One region of the Halopseudomonas sp. 4NH20-0008 genome, then DNA from elsewhere that is predicted to be linked to it. Evidence: riboswitches for the same ligand, from Rfam matches in the RefSeq annotation. Region 1 holds a riboswitch; the other holds the start of a gene.
The links. A riboswitch is a leader RNA that binds a small molecule or an ion and turns the genes downstream of it on or off. The one in region 1 is predicted to bind cobalamin.

Region 1 (9,141 bases):
TGCGCCCGGCAGATTGACCAGGCTGAAATGGCTGCCACGGGTCATGGCAATCAGCAGTACAAGTACGATACCAATAGCCAACTGGCTACGTCTGGACAGGTCCAACATGGTCATCCTCCTTGGATGTTTGGGTAAATCAAAGCGCTTGATAGCGCAGGGTCAGATAGCCCGCCCTACCCTGTTGCTGGTAGGTCGCGGCAGTTTCATAGTCGCTGTCAAACAGGTTGCTGATGCGCGCCTGAACGCGCCAGCTATCACTCAACTGATATTCGGAGCGCAACTCGACGGTGTTGTAGCCGGACAGCTCGTTGGTGTTGCTGGCGTTATCCCAACGCCGTCCCTCGACATGCAGACTGGCGCCGACGCCCAGCCGACCAAAACGGCGATCCAGATCCAGATTGAATATCTGTTCGGCGCGGCGAGGCAGCAGGTCGCCCTGACCGGCACGGGAAGACTTGTTGGCGGGGTCCTGCAGCGTCAGGTTGCTGCTCAGATCCCAATTCAGCACCTGGCTGGCGATCGACAGTTCAATGCCGGTAATGACCGCCTTGTCGATATTCTGCGCCCGCAGTCCGCTGCCCTGATTGAAGTAGGCGATCAGGTCGTCGATCTTGTTGCGATAGACCGCCACCGCCCAACTACCCCACAGGTGTTCGCCGTCCAGACCCAGCTCCAGTCCCTGGGAGGTCTCCTCGTTGATATCCGGATTGCCAAAGGTCGGGTGGTACAGCTGGTTGAAGGTCGGCGCCTTGAACGCTGTGCCATAGCTGGCACTGGTCCGCAGGCTGTCGTTGATGGCATAGCCATAGCCAATGCTGCCGGTGTTGTAGGTGCCATGCTGTTCGTTATCATCATGTCGGGCACTGAACTGCAGCTCGTGGCGACCTAGCTGTGCCAGGTATTGTGCATAAGCGCCGTGATTGTCGCGGCTGTCTTCAGCAAACGAGGTAGTGCCGCTGACCGAGTCCTGCAGCAGGTCATAGCCCAGGGTCAGTACCTGGCCGGGCTTGATGCGCACATCGTTCTGCCAACTGAAGCTGTCACGGCGGGTATCGATACGGGTGTTGAAAACATCGCCATTGAAAGTATCGACCTTGTCTTCACTTCGCCCAGCCTGCAGGGTCACCAGCCAGGGATCGGTGGGCGCGAAGCGTGCGCGTAGACCATGGGTGCGCAGCAGGTTGTCGGCGTTAGCCTTGAAGCCGGAATCATAGTCATTGTGCGAGCGCACCTCGATGACATGGCCGTCCAGCTCCAGACCGCTATCAAAGCGATAGCCCAGATTGAGATTGGCCGACCACTCCCGGTAGCCATCGTTGTCAGGTTCTGGGGATGGCGCGCCGGGGCGCGCATCAATGCCGCGGGTGCCCATGCTGCTCAGCCCCAGGTTGTACCAGGCATTGCCCAGGCCACCGAAAACCCCGGCGCTGCCAGCGTCATAATGACGGCTACCCGCCGTCGCCGCCGCCCAGGGCCGCGCGCCCTGCTGCTCGCCCCGGCGGGTAAAGATCTGAATCACCCCGCCTATGGCTTCCGAGCCGTAGAGACTGGAGCGCGGGCCGCGCACCACCTCGATACGCTCGACCTGCTCGACCGGCAGGTTCTGCAGCGCCACGTCACCCGTGGTCGCCGAACCCTGGCGTATGCCGTCGATCAATATCAGTACATGATTGCTGTTGGTACCGCGAATGCCCAAGGCCTCATTCTTGCCATGGCCTCCGGTGTTGGTCAGGTTGATGCCCGGCACGCGGCGTAGCAACTGCGCCACACTGGTTGCCTGCAACCGTTCAATATCGGCCCGCTCGATAACGCTGACCGAAGCAATGCCCTCACTCGCCGACAGAGTCGTTCGCGTGGCGGTGATTACCTGATCATTCAGGCTCAGAGAATTGGCAAGACAAAAGGAAGAAAGGCCCATACAGGCCACCGCCAAAGTGGCGGAGAAAAAGCGGTTCATGCGTTCAAGTGCTCCGTCGTACCAACCCGTACGACACTGCTGTAGGTAAGCAGTCGGCGGAGCATTAAGGCAGACGGATCCGGCACAGCAGGAGACCGCACACCCGCAAAGCCCGCCGCTCTGCTGTGATAAGCGTCAGGCCGGTCTCCGGGCTTACGAGCGGATCATTGATCCCGTCACCGCACCTTCCCATGCCGTTGGCACAGTGGTGTATGGCGATGACGTGCCAGCCGATTCACATCGACTGACGCTCGCTTACCGTTGCGGGGGCAGCGCCGGAATTGTCTGCAATCGGCAGACGCACCGGCTTCCCAGTTTCACCCACCGATTGAAAACCGGCGGGCACCTGAAGCGGCTTGCAGGTTAGAAGCTTTTTGTTACAAGGTCAATCGCAAAACGGGCGCTGACCGACTCATGCCGCCTCGACCTTGCGCTGTTTCTCATACAGGAAGCGCAACACCGCCTGACGGTACTGGTTGTACTTGGGATCATCCGCCAGCGCGATCCGGTCACGCGGTCGCGGCAGGTCAATCTCGAGTATTTCACCAATAGTTGCCGAGGGGCCATTGGTCATCATCACGATACGATCCGAGAGCAGTACCGCTTCGTCAACGTCGTGGGTGATCATCAGCACCGTGTTCTTCAGTTCACCCTGGATACGCATCACCTCATCCTGCAAGTGTGCGCGGGTCAGCGCATCCAGCGCACCAAAAGGCTCGTCCAGCAACAGCACCTTGGGCTCCATGGCCAGCGCGCGGGCAATACCTACCCGCTGCTTCATGCCACCGGAAATCTCACTCGGCAGCTTGTCCAGGGCATGGCTCATATGCACCATATCCAGGTTGTGACGTATCCATTCATGCTGCTCGGCAGAGCTCTTGTTGCGGCAGACCTTTTTAACCGCGATAGCGACATTCTGGTAGACCGTCAGCCAGGGCAACAGCGAGTGATTCTGGAATACCATGCTGCGGTCCGGGCCTGGATCACTGACCTCCTTACCATCCAGAATGACTGCGCCTGAGCTGGAGTCGATCAGTCCGGCGACAATATTCAGCACCGTGGATTTGCCACAGCCAGAGTGACCTATGATCGAGATGTACTCGCCGCGCTCGACGCTCAAATTGATATCCACCAGCACCTCACTGACGTTTTTGCCGGTGATGAAGGTCTTGGAGACCTTTTCGATATTCAGATAGCCTTTCATCTCTATTCTCCTTAGCCTGCCGAGGTGCCACGGGTCACCAGTTGACCAATCCAGGCCACCAGACGATCAAGAAAGAAACCCACCACACCGACGTAAATCAGCGCGAGGATGATGTCGCTGATCAGCGAGGCATTCCAGGCATCCCAGATAAAGAAACCGATGCCCACGCCACCAATCAGCATTTCTGCAGCGACAATCGCCAGCCAGGACAGGCCCACCCCAATGCGCAAGCCGGAGAAGATATACGGCGCCGCAGCCGGCAGCATGATCTTCATGAAGTACTCGGCACCATTAAGGCGCAGCACCCGGGCCACATTGCGGTAATCCTCAGGGATATTGCGCACGCCGACCGAGGTGTTGATGATGATCGGCCAGATCGCAGTGATAAAGATCACAAAGATGGCGGACGGATTACTGTCCTGAAAGCCGGCCAGTGACAGCGGCAACCAGGCCAGCGGCGGTACGGTACGCAGTACCTGAAATACCGGGTCCAGACCACGCATGGCCCAGGTCGACTGCCCCACCAGCACACCCAGACTGATACCCGCCACAACGGCCAGCAGATAACCATAAGCCACCCGCTCAAGGCTGGCGAGAATCTGCCAGGCCATACCCACATCATTCCCACCATTATCGTAAAAAGGATCAACGATCAGCTCCCAGGTATCGGTCACCACCTGGGTGGGTGGCGGCAATGCACTGCCCTCCATCGAACAGAGCATCTGCCAGAGCATCAACAGCACGCCGGTAAACAACAAGGGCGGCAGCAGCCGCTGGACAAAGAGTCCGCCGTAATGCTGCAACCACTGTGGCAGCTCAATGTTGTGCCTTGGGTCAGGCTCGAATGCCTGGGCCTTGGCCGGATCAATCTTCACATTCGCGTTCATGGGCACCCCCCTTACTGGTTGCTCGATCATGCTCAACTCGTGGCTTTGATGGCCTTGATGCTCAGGCTATCGAGGTAGGCTTGCGGGTTCTGCGGATCAAAGACCTTGCCGTCGAAGAAGGTTTCGATACCCCGCGAGGTCGATGCCGGAATCTGCTCTGCCGGCACACCCAGACGGGCTGCCGCCGCACGCCAGAGGTCCTCACGGTTGACGCTGTCAACCAGTGCATCCATGTCCAGATCGGCAGGCAGGTAGCCCCAGCGAATGTCCTCGGTGAGGAACCACTTGTCGTGGCTCTTGTAGGGATAGGACGCGTTGTCCTTCCAGTAACGCATCTGATGCGGGCTGTTTTCCACCACCCGGCCGTTGCCGTAGTCGAAGTTGCCCTTCATGCGCTCGACCACGTCATTGAACGGGGCGTTGATCCAGCGACGCTTGGCGCAGATCTGCGCCACCTCCTCGCGGTTGGCCGGATCTTCGCAATACATCTGCGCTTCCATAACAGCCATCAACAAGGCCTGGGTCGAATTCGGATTGGCATCGACCCAATCCGCACGCATACCCAAGGCCTTTTCCGGGTGGTTCTGCCACAGCTCACTGGTGGTCAGCGCGGTGTAACCGATCTTCTGGTTGATGAGTTGTTCGTTCCAGGGCTCACACACGCAGAAGGTATCCATGCTGCCCACCTTCATGTTCGCCACCATCTGCGCCGGCGGTACAACAATGGTGGAAATGTCACTGTTCGGGTCAATTCCACCTGCTGCCAGCCAGTAACGAATCCACAGATCATGGGTTCCGCCAGGGAAGGTCATGGCCGCATTGACGGCTCTGCCACTGGCCTTTTTGGCCTCAAGCGCGGCCTTGAAGGGTTGGCTGTCAACGCCCAGTTGCAGGTCCATGTATTCCTGACCAACGGAGATGCACTGCCCCCCAAGATTCAGACGCGCAAGGATGTACATCGGTGTCGGGATATTATTGGCGGTCATGGCGCCGGTACTGATCAGATAGGGCATGGGCGTGAGAATGTGCGCGCCATCAATGCCGTTACGCGCCGAACCCAGCACCAGGTTGTCACGGGTGGTACCCCAGGACGACTGCTTCAACACCTCAACGCCGGTCATGCCATGCTTAGCGAAAAAGCCCTTCTCATCCGCAACGAACAGCGGTGCCGCATCCGTCAGGGCAATAAAGCCCAGCTTGGCATTGGTGGTTTCCAATCCATCCGTGCCTGCCGCCCAGGCTGCACTCCGCATACCCCCTGGCACTGCACCAAGCAATGCTGCGCCGCCAACGGCGGCAATCGAGTATTTGAGAAAGTCCCTGCGCTTGATAGCTACCGGGCTTGCTGTTGTGTCTTTGCCAGTCTTGTCATCCATTGTCAGTCCCCTTTCAACATGCATAAAAAAACGGCGTGCACGCATGGGCCGAAGTAGTATCGAAACCATGGTGGACGCCGTTGCCCGTGTTCATATGTGGTGGTCCAGATGGACCTGATTTAGCTTGAGCAGAAAACGTGCCAATTTCGGCCAGACCGTAATACCAGACCGACAAGCCGCTCAAACAAGGTCAAAACGCAATCTGCAAACAGATCTCGGCACTTCAAAAAAGACCTATAAAAGAAACTGTAACCGTCTGAATTTGGTTATTTTTATACCAACAACGCAGAATCTCTCGAGCTTAGCGGCCCGCACTACCAACGGAGAAAACCACTTGGAGGGAAATGACTGCTAGGGCTGCGTAACTGCACGCGCCGAGTATCAACTTCATCGCACAGTATCAGAGCAGTGGCGGCAAATATGCACAGACTCGGAGCACCGAAGCCAGGATCAGCGCTTCGCCTGAGCCTTGCCCTGCAGCAAATCGGCATAATCCAGCAGGGTCTGGGCTACATCCGCCAGGCGTTGACTTCGCTCCATGGCGGCATTCTGCAGCATACGGTAAGCCTCATCTTCCTTGAGTCCGTGCTGGGTCATCAGCAAGCCCTTGGCCCGATCAACCAGCTTGCGCTCGCTCAGCGAGCGCCTGGCCTCATCAAGTTGCTGACTCAACTCTTGAAGCCGCAGGGTTTGCGCATGCAGCACATCAAATACAGAGCGATTGAGCTGCGAACCCATATTGTCCGCCGGGACACTGTCCAGCTCGGTGACCTGCACATTGAACAGCATGGTGGCTGGCTGTTCAGCATCGCGATCAAGGCTGCTGAGGCGCTGCAATAGCGCTCGGTGATTCTCCAGGTCGGACTGGGCCTGGGCAATCTTGCTATGACAGAGCTGCTGCAACTGCTCAGTCAGGCGATCCTCAAGCTGCTTCATGCTATCGATGCGCTGGCTGGTCAAATCAAACCACAATTCTGCCACGGAGCCGGGCACGGGACTGGACTTGAGCGAGCGCATAGCCACCTGACGCAGACGCCCAATCTCACCAAGCACAGCGTCGTCGCACAGTGATTGCCACTGGCCGAGCATGGCCGTATCGGCATGGTCGGCAAAACAGTCAAAACAGCGCTGTTGCGCCTCGCCAAGATATTGCAGACGTACCTTGAGCTCGTCGTTGAAGTAACCGCCGATAAAGCCGGCTACGCCACAGGCGCGCTCCTGACCTGCCAATTCCTTGCCCTGCATGAAGTTAAACAGGGCAACCAGGTTGCGGGTGATATCCGGATCCACTGCGGTATCCGCGGCCTCGAAAACCACACTGAGCAAGCCGCCAATCGGACGGGTGAAATGCCGTGTGGCATCCTGTGAAGACAGCTGCTGTTGACGGACCCCCTGACGCAACAGGGGCAACCCCTGGAGGCAATGAAGGACGTAGGCGATCCGGTTGAATAACCGCGCCTTGTCTGCACCACAACTGGATTCCAGATCCATTCGGTTGAAACAATCGATGACCTGCGCCTGACGCGCCAGGCTATCCGCCGTCAGGTCATCGAGTCCGGCGCGAAAACGCGGATCCTGACTACCCAGACAAATATTGGAAAATCCGCGTTCGCGCTGCAGTGCATGAACCAGTCGGCTAACGCCGCTGACCAACTCACAGGTCAATTCCAGAGCACGTAAGCCCTGCAATTCGCTGCGCCGCGCCGCCAACATGAAATCCAGTGCGCTTGACATTAACCTTGCCTCCCATGCCCCTGATACAACAGAAGGCTACCGAGGAGAAGCCAAGCAATAGTCATGCCGGGTCAAGGATCAAGCGACTCGTCCGCAGGCAGCGACCGATCACCCAGAACGTGGAAGCGCCGACCAGCCTGATAGTCACTCAGAGCTAGCAGCAACTCGGCATGCATGGCCTCATGCGACCATGACGTTCGGACCGGCAGATGGCTATGCAGCTTGGCCCGAAAGGTTTCACGCGACGCCTGCAGCGAAGCGCTCAACTCATGCTGCAAGGATGTCCGCAACATGGCCTCCTCTGCCTTGAGCAGGGCAAAGTCGGTTATCACTATGGTCCCCGCCGCGGTAACAAAAGCGACGCCACCCGCCACCAGAGCACCTGGTCCAGTAGGTGATGTAGCGACGGCAACGCTGCCGCCCGCAGAGACAGCCATCGCCATGCGCGGCATCATGCGTGCGGTATAGGCCGCTATTACGCGACGTGCGCCCTGCATGGCCGGCAAGCTCATGCTGCGCTGAATCAGCGTCCGCCGGGCAAACCAGACCAGCGTTCCACCCCCGGCCAGCATTGAGGCGTTGGCACTGGTCTGCCAGCGCTGAACGTCCTCGGAGCCAGCTTTAAAGCCCTGCGCCAGAGTGCTATCAATGTCCACTACCAGATCAGGCAACAACACAGAGGCCGAGGGTTCCGTTTGACGCTGGGCATAGCGACCCGCCAGCTGACGCGCCAGATGTTCCGACTGACTGGCAAATTCCGTGCTCATGGCCAGATTGAAATCGGACTCAAAGTCCACAAGCGCCTGCTGCAGACCGCTGTCATCAACCAGATAACCGGTCAGACGTTGCTTGAGGTAGTCATCCAGATCACCACCTATGGCGTGGTACAAGCGGCTGTAGGATCCGGGCATAGAGTAATACCAGTCGAGATAGAGGGGGATTGCCGCCTCCGCTCGGGCAAAACTGTCATCCACCCACTGATCCATCCAGGTCTCGGCATAACGACCTATAAGTCGATGCTGATGAGCACTCATCTGCAACAGATCCTGCTGGAAAGACCCCAGGGTCTTACCATCGAGTATCAAGGTCTGGCCATTGACCAACACTTGATACAACTGATTGTCCGCCATGCGTTCGCCGAGCAGACGCATACCCAGTTGAAACAGGGACAATAGCAGAATCACGCCCACCGCCGTTGCCACCGGCAACTGCCAGCGCTCACGCCAATGCGGAATTACTCTGCGCTTTTCCATTGCTCTATCATCTGTTCCGTTATCCGGTTTACGCCCGTCAGCATATCAACCCAGGCCCAAATGAAGGCTGCCCCACTGAGTAGCAGCAATAACCACCCCAGCAGACCTGTCAGCCCTGAGCGGGAAAAGCCGCCGAGACTATTTTGCATGCCCCATTGCAAGCTCAAATCAACCAGCCCATGAAATCGCTGCAAGACCCCGAACAGGCTTGTCGGGCCATGGACATCAGGCATATGGACTGCCATAGCCACACTCCAGTTCATTCCCTGTAACCAGGGTTGTGGCTGATAAACGCCGATCAACAGGTAACCGAGGGTCAACAGCAACACGCAAAATGGGCGTAACAGCCGGCGAGTCAAGGCTGGCACATAATGCAGCTGAACATGCCGTCCGAGCAGGCTGGCCAGACCACAACGCATCAGCCAGAAAAGCGGCAGACTGCCAGCAAGCAGCAACAGGCTCGGATAGGTCAGCAACGGCAAACGACTCAGGAGCAATACCGTCAGGATCACAGCCAAGGGTACATGCCACAGCAACATCAAAAGACCGCCACGCAAGCGCTGCTGCCAGGGAGAGGATGGCAATAGATATTGTGCGAGCCAGACCCGACGCCTGAGTTGAGCCGATTCGAAACTGGCAGCGAGAATGAACCAGGCCACCAGCACACAAAGCGGGAGAAACAACGGGTCTTGCCACGTGTCTGGCAAGGTCGACCAGAGCAGCAAAAAAC
Region 2 (9,141 bases), on a different contig from region 1:
GCTGATGGATTTTGCATTCTCGCTGAAGTTGGGGCTGTAGCCTTCCACATCATGGGACCAAGCAAGCGTCGGGCTGAGATTGATGCCGGCGAACACATTGCTGTAGTCGAGGCTGGCGCGGATTCTGTAACCCCAGGCATGGCTGGTCATGTAACCGTCGTTTTCACACCAGCTGAAACGCCGTGGTGATGTGCCGGTTTCCGATTCACAGCTGCCTGCTGCCCGCCCGGGCACACCCTCGCCGTAGGGGCTTTGACCGAACAGCGAATCGCGTCCGAATTTGGTATCGCCGTTACCACTGCCAATCCCGCCTAGATGGTTGTAGGCGACTTCACCGGCAATCACCATACGGCTGGAGCCAAAGATGCGGTCGATGGTCTTGATCGCGGAGAGCTGTGCCTGGAAGAACTCCTTGCGCTCATAGCCACGGATTTCCGTGCCGGTTGGAAGTCCGGTCAGTCCTCGGTGGGTGTTGTCCTGCCCTAGTTGCAGGGTGGTGCGGCTGACATCGCTGGTGGCAATACCCAGCGGCAGGTTGGGCCGATAGCTGATCTCACCGGCCACTGGCATACCGGCAATATTGGTTTGAAAGCTGACGCCATACAGCCGGATATCTTCCGGGTACTTGAAGAAGTAGCCACTGGCACCGACGGTGCCATTGATACCTGAAACCAGTTCAGTGGGATCAAAGCCCGCGAGGAAGTTACCGGCGACACCGTTAAAGGTTGGCGTGCGACTGTGGTAGTTCATGGCATACACGCCAAACTCGGTATCATTCAGCTCAGGTACAAACCAGCGCATGGCCGCACCAAACTGACCGCTATCACGGGCCTCTTCATCCTTGCGAGCGCGCACGATGGTGATGTTACCGGGGATATCCAATACCTCGCCCTGTGGCCTATCGATGCCGGAAACGATCAAACGGTCGATACAGCCCTTGCCTACGGTGTCTGCGCCAAAGAAGGTGCCGCAATTGTCGGTGACCGTTGGCGCCCATTTCAGCTGATAGAAGGCCTCCATGGTCAGGTTGTCGGTCAAGGCCTGGGACAGGTAGAGCATTTCAACCGGAATCAGGGCTTCCTTGACTTCTGAGCCGGGGCGCCGGAAGGCTGATACGTCCAGCGGGTTGATGGCGTTGATCGAGTTGCCGATGAACAGGCCTTCACCCCAGCTGACAACCTGGCGGCCAAGACGCACGTTGCCCGGCAGTCTGCCAATGCTGTAGTTGTGATACACGAAGGCATCCAGAAGCGCCATCCCGGAGCCTTTCTGCAGGGGCGCGCTACCGTCATCGCTGATGTCGTAGAAGCGTTGGCTGCCATCTTTTATCTCAAAGTCGTACCAATATTTGCCGCGGAAAAAGGCCCCCGAGTTGTCGTAACGCAACTCCAGGTCGTGGCTGCCTTTGAAGCTCTTTGAGAAGGCATCGCCCTGCTCGAAATTCAAACGCCCGTCGTCCGACGTTCTGGCCAGCGCCTGGCCGCCCATGGGCTGACCATCAACCAGGGTATCGGTGTGAATAAAGCGTTTGTCTGGATCGGCGGTAGACCAGCTGGCGCCGACACTGAGTTGTGAGTCGAATTGGGCTTGGACCTCACCGATCGAGAAGTTGGCTGCGCCGGCCTGTCCGCCGATGCTGGCCAGGCCGATTGCCAAGGGCAAGGCTTTCCATGCCCAGACAGGGGTTTTTCTTGTCATTGTGCTGCTCCTGTATTGTCACCTGTGATGCCCGCTTGGGCAGCGGGCTGGCCGGAATGCTATTGGGCAACTCCGGCCAGCCAAGTCTGCCTTCAGATGCTCATACAAACCCGGCCCGGAAGGACATGAATTACGGTCCTGTGCGGTCTGAAACCCAAGGAATGCGCGAACTTGCCGGATAACCCGGGTTAATCTACTCTGCATAACAGAGTTCTCTGGAATTGCTCTCTGCAGACTCGGCCGGTGGCCGGATAATCCGCATGTACAGGGATGGCGTATGAACACAATAAAAAATCCTTTCAGCGCAGGAATGCCCCGTGAACGGGCGTCCTGGATAGGCATCATTGACCAGGGTCTGGCGCTCTATGGACATCAACTGTCTGATTCAGATATGGCGACGCGCTTGATCGACCACTGGCAGGGCAGCGAAAGCATTGATCAGGCTGGTTGCACGGTACTGTGGGATGAAGCGCTCAGCCTCAGTGGTGATGCGCTGTTTGCCCTGCACTGCTGTAGCCGGCGGACTGATTTGCCTTTGCCACTGCAAATGCTCGAGTTGACCGCCGCAGCGAGCACGGACCTGGGTGCCGCGCTGGCTCAGGTTGTACGCTTTTTCAGCCTGATCAGTACCCAGGCAGAGATCGACATGCAGCACAGCAGCAGCCGTGTGATCCTGTTGCTCAAGCCAGTGGGGCAGCCGCATCCACAGCAGCTTGATGCCTTGCTCGGATTACTGGCCGGACAGATCGAGCGATTTGTTGGCGTAATTGGACAGGCATCGGGTGGGCTGGCCTTGCAATCACCGCGCGCAAACGAGATTGAGCGAGCCGGAATCCCATGGTGTGATGCCGTGCGCAGCAGTCCGCAGTATGCGCTCAGCTTGCCGTCAAGCTGGTTGCGCTTGCCACTGCCAAGCGCGACACCCGGCATGCTGGGCGGTATGACCGGGGTTTTGCGCAGCTTGCAGGCCAGTATGTCGGCTGGCGATGTGGTGTCACAGGTCAGGCAGGACATCCAGCATCGCCTGGGCACCGGCCCGGTTAATGAGGAGCAGATTGCCGAGCCGCTCAAGGTCAGTACCCGCCATCTGCGTCGCTTGCTGCGGCAGCACAATACCTCTTATGAACAATTGCTTGATCAGGCCCGGCGCGAGGAGGCCCTGCGGTTGCTGGCTGACCCAGAGAAATCCTTGACGGGTATTTCCTATGAGGTTGGCTTTCTGGACCCGAGCAGCTTTACCCGGGCGTTTCGGCGCTGGACCGGGTTGAGTCCACGTGATTACCGTCGGCGCATAAGCCGGGATGAGGGTAGGTGCTTTGGCGTTCCTGCTGGCAATCAGCAGGGCCTGCGTTATCAGGCCTGAGGTACGTTGGCCGGATAACGCAGGTAGTTTGATTCAGAACAGTGGGGTCCAGTGTGCCGAGAGCATGAACATTCTGCCGCCTTCCCGGTAGCGGAAGGGTACCGGGTCGAAGGTGATGGCATCAAAGGCACTGCCCCGGGCCTGGTAATAGTCCCGGTCCAGCAGGTTGTCGACAACCAGATTGAGGCGCAGTTCGTCGCTCGCCTGCCAACTGCTGCGCAGACCCAGCAGGGCATAGCCGGGGATTCGATTGTTGTTGTTCAGATCATCATAGCTGTGACTTTTCGCCAGCCAACTGGCACCCACGCTGATGCTATCAAAGCGCCGATCAATATCCACCGACAGGTTGTTCATGGGTCTACGCGCCAACCGGTTGCCATCATTGCCGCCACCACTCTGGTTGCGCGCATCAACCAGGGCATAGCTGGTATTGAGACTCCAGCCGAGCAGTTGCGTGAACAGGCTAACTTCGGCGCCATGGATACGTGCCTTGTCTATATTGTCCGGGCGGAAGGGGTCGGGGTTACCGGCCTGGTTGCCATCCAGGGCATTGTTGGTGACGATCGCATCACGCAGATTGATACGGTAAATCGAGGTTTCCAAGCGGGTCGCCGGCGACAGCTGGGCACGCCATTGCAGCTCATAACTGCGGGCCGTTTCCGGCTTCAGATCGGGGTTGGCGAAGATGGTGCACGAGCCCATGAAACAGCTATCGGGAAAATACAGGTCGTTAAAGGTCGGCGCGCGGAAGGCCTGACTGTAGGACAGAACCAGCTCCTGCTCCAGACTCATATGCCAGGTGCCGGCGGCATTCCAGGTGTTCTCACTGCCAAACTGCTGGTTGCGGTCATGTCGTAAGCCGACTTCGGTCGAGAACCGGGTGCCGCTGAAGCGATGCTGGATTAAACCGGCGCGGTTGCTGCGTGCCGTTCGGGTAAACTCATTGGAGCTGTTGAGTCGATCTTCATACCACTCTGCGCCAAGCAGCAGGCTGTGATAGGCGTTCAGGTCCAGCGTGTTAAGCCAGTTCGCCTGGTCGCGGTAGCTGTTGAACACCGAGCCACCAAAGGGATCGGTGGTCATCCGTCGCTCTTCACTGTGTCCCAACTCCAGGCGGCTGGCCCAGCGTTCAGTCAGTTGCAGGTCAGCAAAGCTGTTGACGCTGGACAGGCCAAACTCGGCTTCGGCAAAGGCGGCAGGCGACAGGGTGAAATCATACTCACTGTCACCACTTTGGTGCAGGCCGGTCACACCCACTCTCAAGCGCTCGCTGAAACGGTGGGAGAAGCTCAGATTGGCCGCCTTGTTACGGTATTGGCTGTCGTTACTGCCGGGCAGGGTGGTGCGCTTGAAGCCGTCGTGCTCATCCAGTGACAGGCCAAGATCCAGCCTTGTTTCAGTGTTGCCGCCGGACAGACCCAGGCTACGCTCAACCCGGCCATGGGTGCCCAGGCCGACGGTCAGGCGCGGCTGCCAGCCTTGGTTATCGCCCTGGCGGGTAAAGATCTGAATTACGCCACCAATGGCATCTGAACCATAGATTGCCGAGCGACCGCCGCGGACAACTTCAACCCGTTCAATATGTTCAATATTTAGAAATTCCAGGCTGGCGACACCGCTGGAACTGCCGGAAATGCGTTGGCCGTCGACCAGTACCAGGGTTTGCGCGCTGCTGGTGCCGCGCAGGAAAACCCCGGTCAATGAGCCCGCGCCACCGTTGCGGGCGATGTGCAAACCAGGGACGCGTTCAAGCAGCGCCGGTACATCCTGGGGCTGCAGGCGCTCAATATCATCGCGGGTAAACACGCTGTTGGCCGACTGAACCTGGCTGCGGGGTTGTTCAACCCGAGACGCGGTGATCACCGTGTCAGCCAGCTCCAGGGTGTTCGCCTGGGCCATGCCGGTAGCCAGTAAGGCTGGAATCAGAAAAGACTGCCTGTTCATCATGAATCCTCAAAAGTCATTCTTTTGAGGAGGGCGAGAAGCCAGCGAAATCTGTCGGATGGAGGGACAGCCATGCACTGGCCGGGTGACGCCCTCCGCGACACCTCAGCTACGGTATCTGCCATGGCAGATACCTCGCACAGGGCCGGTCTCCGGGCTCAGGATACAAATAATGTGGCCTTCCCATGCCGAGGCACAGTGGCTGATGCACATTACCGACAGGTCCCTATCACCGGACCTGTGATCCTTTACCGTTGCGGGGGCAGCGTCGGGGTTGCACCGACTTCCCGTTTAACCCTGTGGCCGGATAGCCAGGCAGGGCACCCAGTGCGACTGGAAGCGGGATGGACTGTAGAAGCTTGACCCCGAAGGGTCAAGTGCTTGATGACATCTTTAGTTACTTTTTGCCCGGCGCTGACGAATGGCCCGTTCAATGCCGTTGGCATCCAGACCACATTCGGCGAGCATCTGCGCCGGTTTGGCATGTTCGACATAGCTGTCTGGCAAGCCGAGGTTGAGAACTGGGCAGGCTATGCCATTGGCCAGCAACCATTCATTTACGCCGCTGCCGGCGCCACCCATCAGGCTGTTTTCTTCCAGTGTTACCAGCAGGCTGTGACTGTCGGCCATCTGCTGCAGCAGGGCGGTATCCAGTGGTTTGATAAAGCGCATATTGACCACAGTGGCATCCAGTGCTTCGGCCGCAATCAGGGCCTGGGCGTGCAGGGTGCCAAAACACAGGATGGCCGTATCACGACCCTGACGGGTAATCAGGCCCTTGCCGATCGGCAAGGCCTCCAATGCGGGATCAATCGGCGTGCCGGGGCCGGTACCGCGCGGGTAGCGCACGGCCGCAGGGCCATTGTGCAGAAAGCCGGTAGTAAGCATTTGCCGGGTTTCGTTTTCGTCAGCCGGGGCCATGATCAACATGTTCGGCAGGCAGCGCAGGTAGGTCAGATCGAAGCTGCCGGCATGGGTTGGCCCATCTTCGCCGACCAGTCCGGCCCGGTCGATGGCAAACAGGACGTCGAGGTTCTGCACGTCAACATCGTGAATCAACTGGTCATAGGCCCGTTGCAGGAAGGTCGAGTAAATCGCGACCACCGGCTTGGCGCCTTCGCAGGCCATGCCAGCAGCCAGCGTCACAGCATGTTGTTCGGCAATGGCGACGTCAAAGTAGCGTCCGGGATAGCGCTCACTGAAGGCAATCAGATCCGAGCCTTCCTTCATCGCCGGGGTAATGCCGATCAGGCGCGGGTCCTCGGCGGCCATATCGCACAGCCATTGGCCAAAGACGTTGGAGAATTTGGGTTTACTGATGCCGTTGCTGGCTGGCTTGGGTTCCAGTTTGGTAATGGCGTGGTAGCCAATCGGGTCGGCCTCGGCGGGCGAGAAGCCCTTGCCTTTCTGGGTGACGACATGCAGGAACTGCGGACCCTTGAGTTCGCGCATATTACGCAGCGTCGTCACCAGCGTTGGCAGGTCATGACCGTCAATCGGGCCAATGTAGTTCCAGCCCAGCTCCTCGAACAGGGTGCCTGGCACCAGCATGCCTTTGGCGTGCTCCTCGGTCTTGCGCGCCAGCTCCCAGGCAGAGGGCAGTTTGGACAAGACTTTCTTGCTGCCTTCACGCATGTGCGAGTAAGTGCGGCTGGAGAGGATTTTTGCCAGGTAATTGGACATGCCACCGACGTTGCGCGAGATCGACATGTCGTTGTCGTTCAGCACCACCAGCATATCGGCCTCGACATCGGAGGCATGGTTGAGCGCTTCGAAGGCCATACCAGCTGTCAGTGCGCCATCACCGATAACCGCCACGGTACGGCGGTTCAGACCTTGCAAGCGAGCGGCGATGGCCATGCCCAGGCCGGCACTGATCGAGGTGCTGGAGTGGCCAACGCCAAAGGTATCGTAGGGGCTTTCACTGCGCCGGGGAAAGGCAGCCAGACCGTCTTTCTGGCGCAGGCTGGCCATGCGTTCACGGCGGCCAGTCAGAATCTTGTGCGGGTAGGCCTGATGGCCGACATCCCAGACCAGTCTGTCACTGGGCGTGTCATAGATGTAATGCAGTGCAATGGTCAGCTCAATGACACCCAGACCCGCACCGAAATGCCCCCCAGTCTGACTCACGCTCCAGAGCAAAAAGGCCCGTAGCTCGTCGGCCAGTTGCGGCAGCTCAAGCTCATTCAGCGCACGCAGCTGGGCGGTGCTGTCGAGGCTGTCGAGCAGCGGTGTGGCCGGGCGCTCACGGGGAATGTCGTGGAAAGTACTTGGCATCAAACAGGGCTCTGGGTGCTGCACGGGGCAGGAGAAAATAAGCAGTTTACCCGAAGCCAAGGTATTGCCCAACAGCCAAGATGTCGCTGGAAACAGACTGACTGGTCAGCCGGCGTGTCAGTGCTTGTCAAAGAAAGGGCGGGATAAACGGATCTGAACAGGTCTGGAATCAGAAGCGCCGGGCAACAATATAGTCTGCCAACTGGCGTAGCCGATCGGCTTGCTGATCAAAGTCGGTCAGGCTGTCGATGGCCTGATCGCGCAGCTGCGAGGCCAGTTCACGAGCACCATCCAGTCCCAGCAGAGCCGGGTAGGTGGGCTTGTCGCGGGCCAGGTCGGCGCCCTGCTGTTTGCCCAGCACACTGGTGTCACTTTCGATATCCAGAATGTCGTCCTGGACCTGAAAGGCCAGCCCGATGGCGTTGGCATAGTTGTCCAATGCAGCCAGTTGTAAAGGCTCAGCCTGCTCACTGGCCAGCGCGCCCAGTTGCACACTGGCACGAATCAGGGCGCCGGTTTTCAGCCGATGCATGCCCTCCAGCGTGGCCAGGTCAAGCTTTTCCCCGACGGCACCCAGATCAATGGCCTGGCCGCCGACCATACCTTCGGGGCCTGCCGCGCGAGCCAGCAACTGGATCATCTGCAACCGGGTTGTTGGCTGGTAATCACCACGCAGGCTTAGCCATTCAAAGGCCAGGGCCTGCAGGGCGTCACCGGCGAGAATCGCACTGGCTTCATCAAAGGCGCGATGACAGGTTGGCTGGCCGCGACGCAGGTCATCGTTGTCCATGGCCGGCAGGTCGTCATGGACAAGGGAGTAGGCATGGACCAGTTCGACCGCCGCTGCGGCCACATCAGCCTGCTGTGGTTGCCCGCCGAGTGCGGCACAGCCGGCATAGGCCAGCATCGGGCGAATACGCTTGCCGCCGTTGGTCAGGCTATAGCGCATGGCCTGATAGAGGCGTGTCAGTCGCGGTTCGCCATTGGGCAACTGCTCTGACAGATACTGATTGATGCGCAGTTGGCAGCCGGTCAGATAGCCACTGAAGTCGGTCATTCAGCCGGACCGTCAAAGGGCTCACTGGTCAGTTCACCCTGTTGCTCCATCAGCGTCTGCACTTTCTGCTCGGCGGTTTGCAGCGCCTGCTGACAGTCGCGCGTCAGGGCAACGCCCTGCTCGAAGGCGCTCAATGACTCTTCCAGGCTCAGATCGCCACTTTCCAGGCGCTCGACCAGTGCCTGCAAATCGCCAAGCGATTGCTCGAAATCGACGGTGGTTTTTTTCTTGGCCACGAACTGTCCTCGGTAAGATGACGATGCTACAGGGGCTGAACATTACCCAAGCCGCAGTGGGCGGTCAATCAGGCATAAACCTCATGGAAATAAACCCCGGTCAGGCCCCAGCCGATGACAATGATCAGCCGGCGCAACCAGATGTCCGGCAGGCGCCGGGCAAACAGCCCACCGACGTAGCCTCCGCTCAATGTACCGATCAGCATGATCAGTAGTGCCGGCCAGTGTACTGCGCCGGCGAGTATGAACGTGAGGGCCGCGACGCTGTAGATCAGCGAGGACAGCAGGCTTTTCAACGCATTGATTTCCACTAGCCGGGTATGTCCGGCAATCGCCAGGCTGGCAATTATCATGATGCCCATGCCCGCGCCAAAGAAACCGCCATACAGCGATACCCCTGTCTGTGCGCAAAAAGCCAGCGGGCTCAGCCGTTCCGGCGCGCCACTGCGTTGGCTGATGCGCTCCACCCAGCGCGCAATGATTCGGCTGAAACTGAACAGCAGGGTGGCCAGCAGCAGTAACCAGGGGATCAGAACGAAGAAGGTCTGGTCCGTGGTCAGCAAAAG

Region 2: it holds a riboswitch for cobalamin, as region 1 does, so the genes downstream of both, AC27HQ_RS15560 (TonB-dependent receptor domain-containing protein) here and btuB (TonB-dependent vitamin B12 receptor) in region 1, are expected to answer to the same signal.

What each region holds. Positions count from the first base shown of each region.
Region 1 covers NZ_BAAJMD010000013.1:27,916-37,056, forward strand. The annotation lists gene AC27HQ_RS13260 (hypothetical protein) at 1-108, opposite strand, end outside; gene btuB (TonB-dependent vitamin B12 receptor) at 137-1,957, opposite strand; cobalamin riboswitch at 2,079-2,322, opposite strand; gene AC27HQ_RS13270 (ABC transporter ATP-binding protein) at 2,370-3,161, opposite strand; gene ntrB (nitrate ABC transporter permease) at 3,173-4,048, opposite strand; gene AC27HQ_RS13280 (ABC transporter substrate-binding protein) at 4,081-5,424, opposite strand; gene AC27HQ_RS13285 (nitrate- and nitrite sensing domain-containing protein) at 5,875-7,158, opposite strand; gene AC27HQ_RS13290 (hypothetical protein) at 7,230-8,411, opposite strand; gene AC27HQ_RS13295 (hypothetical protein) at 8,393-9,094, opposite strand.
Region 2 covers NZ_BAAJMD010000018.1:46,471-55,611, forward strand. The annotation lists gene AC27HQ_RS15550 (DUF1302 domain-containing protein) at 1-1,698, opposite strand, end outside; gene AC27HQ_RS15555 (helix-turn-helix transcriptional regulator) at 1,976-3,061, shown strand; gene AC27HQ_RS15560 (TonB-dependent receptor domain-containing protein) at 3,095-5,005, opposite strand; cobalamin riboswitch at 5,132-5,348, opposite strand; gene dxs (1-deoxy-D-xylulose-5-phosphate synthase) at 5,399-7,282, opposite strand; gene AC27HQ_RS15570 (polyprenyl synthetase family protein) at 7,452-8,339, opposite strand; gene AC27HQ_RS15575 (exodeoxyribonuclease VII small subunit) at 8,336-8,575, opposite strand; gene AC27HQ_RS15580 (sulfite exporter TauE/SafE family protein) at 8,644-9,141, opposite strand, start outside.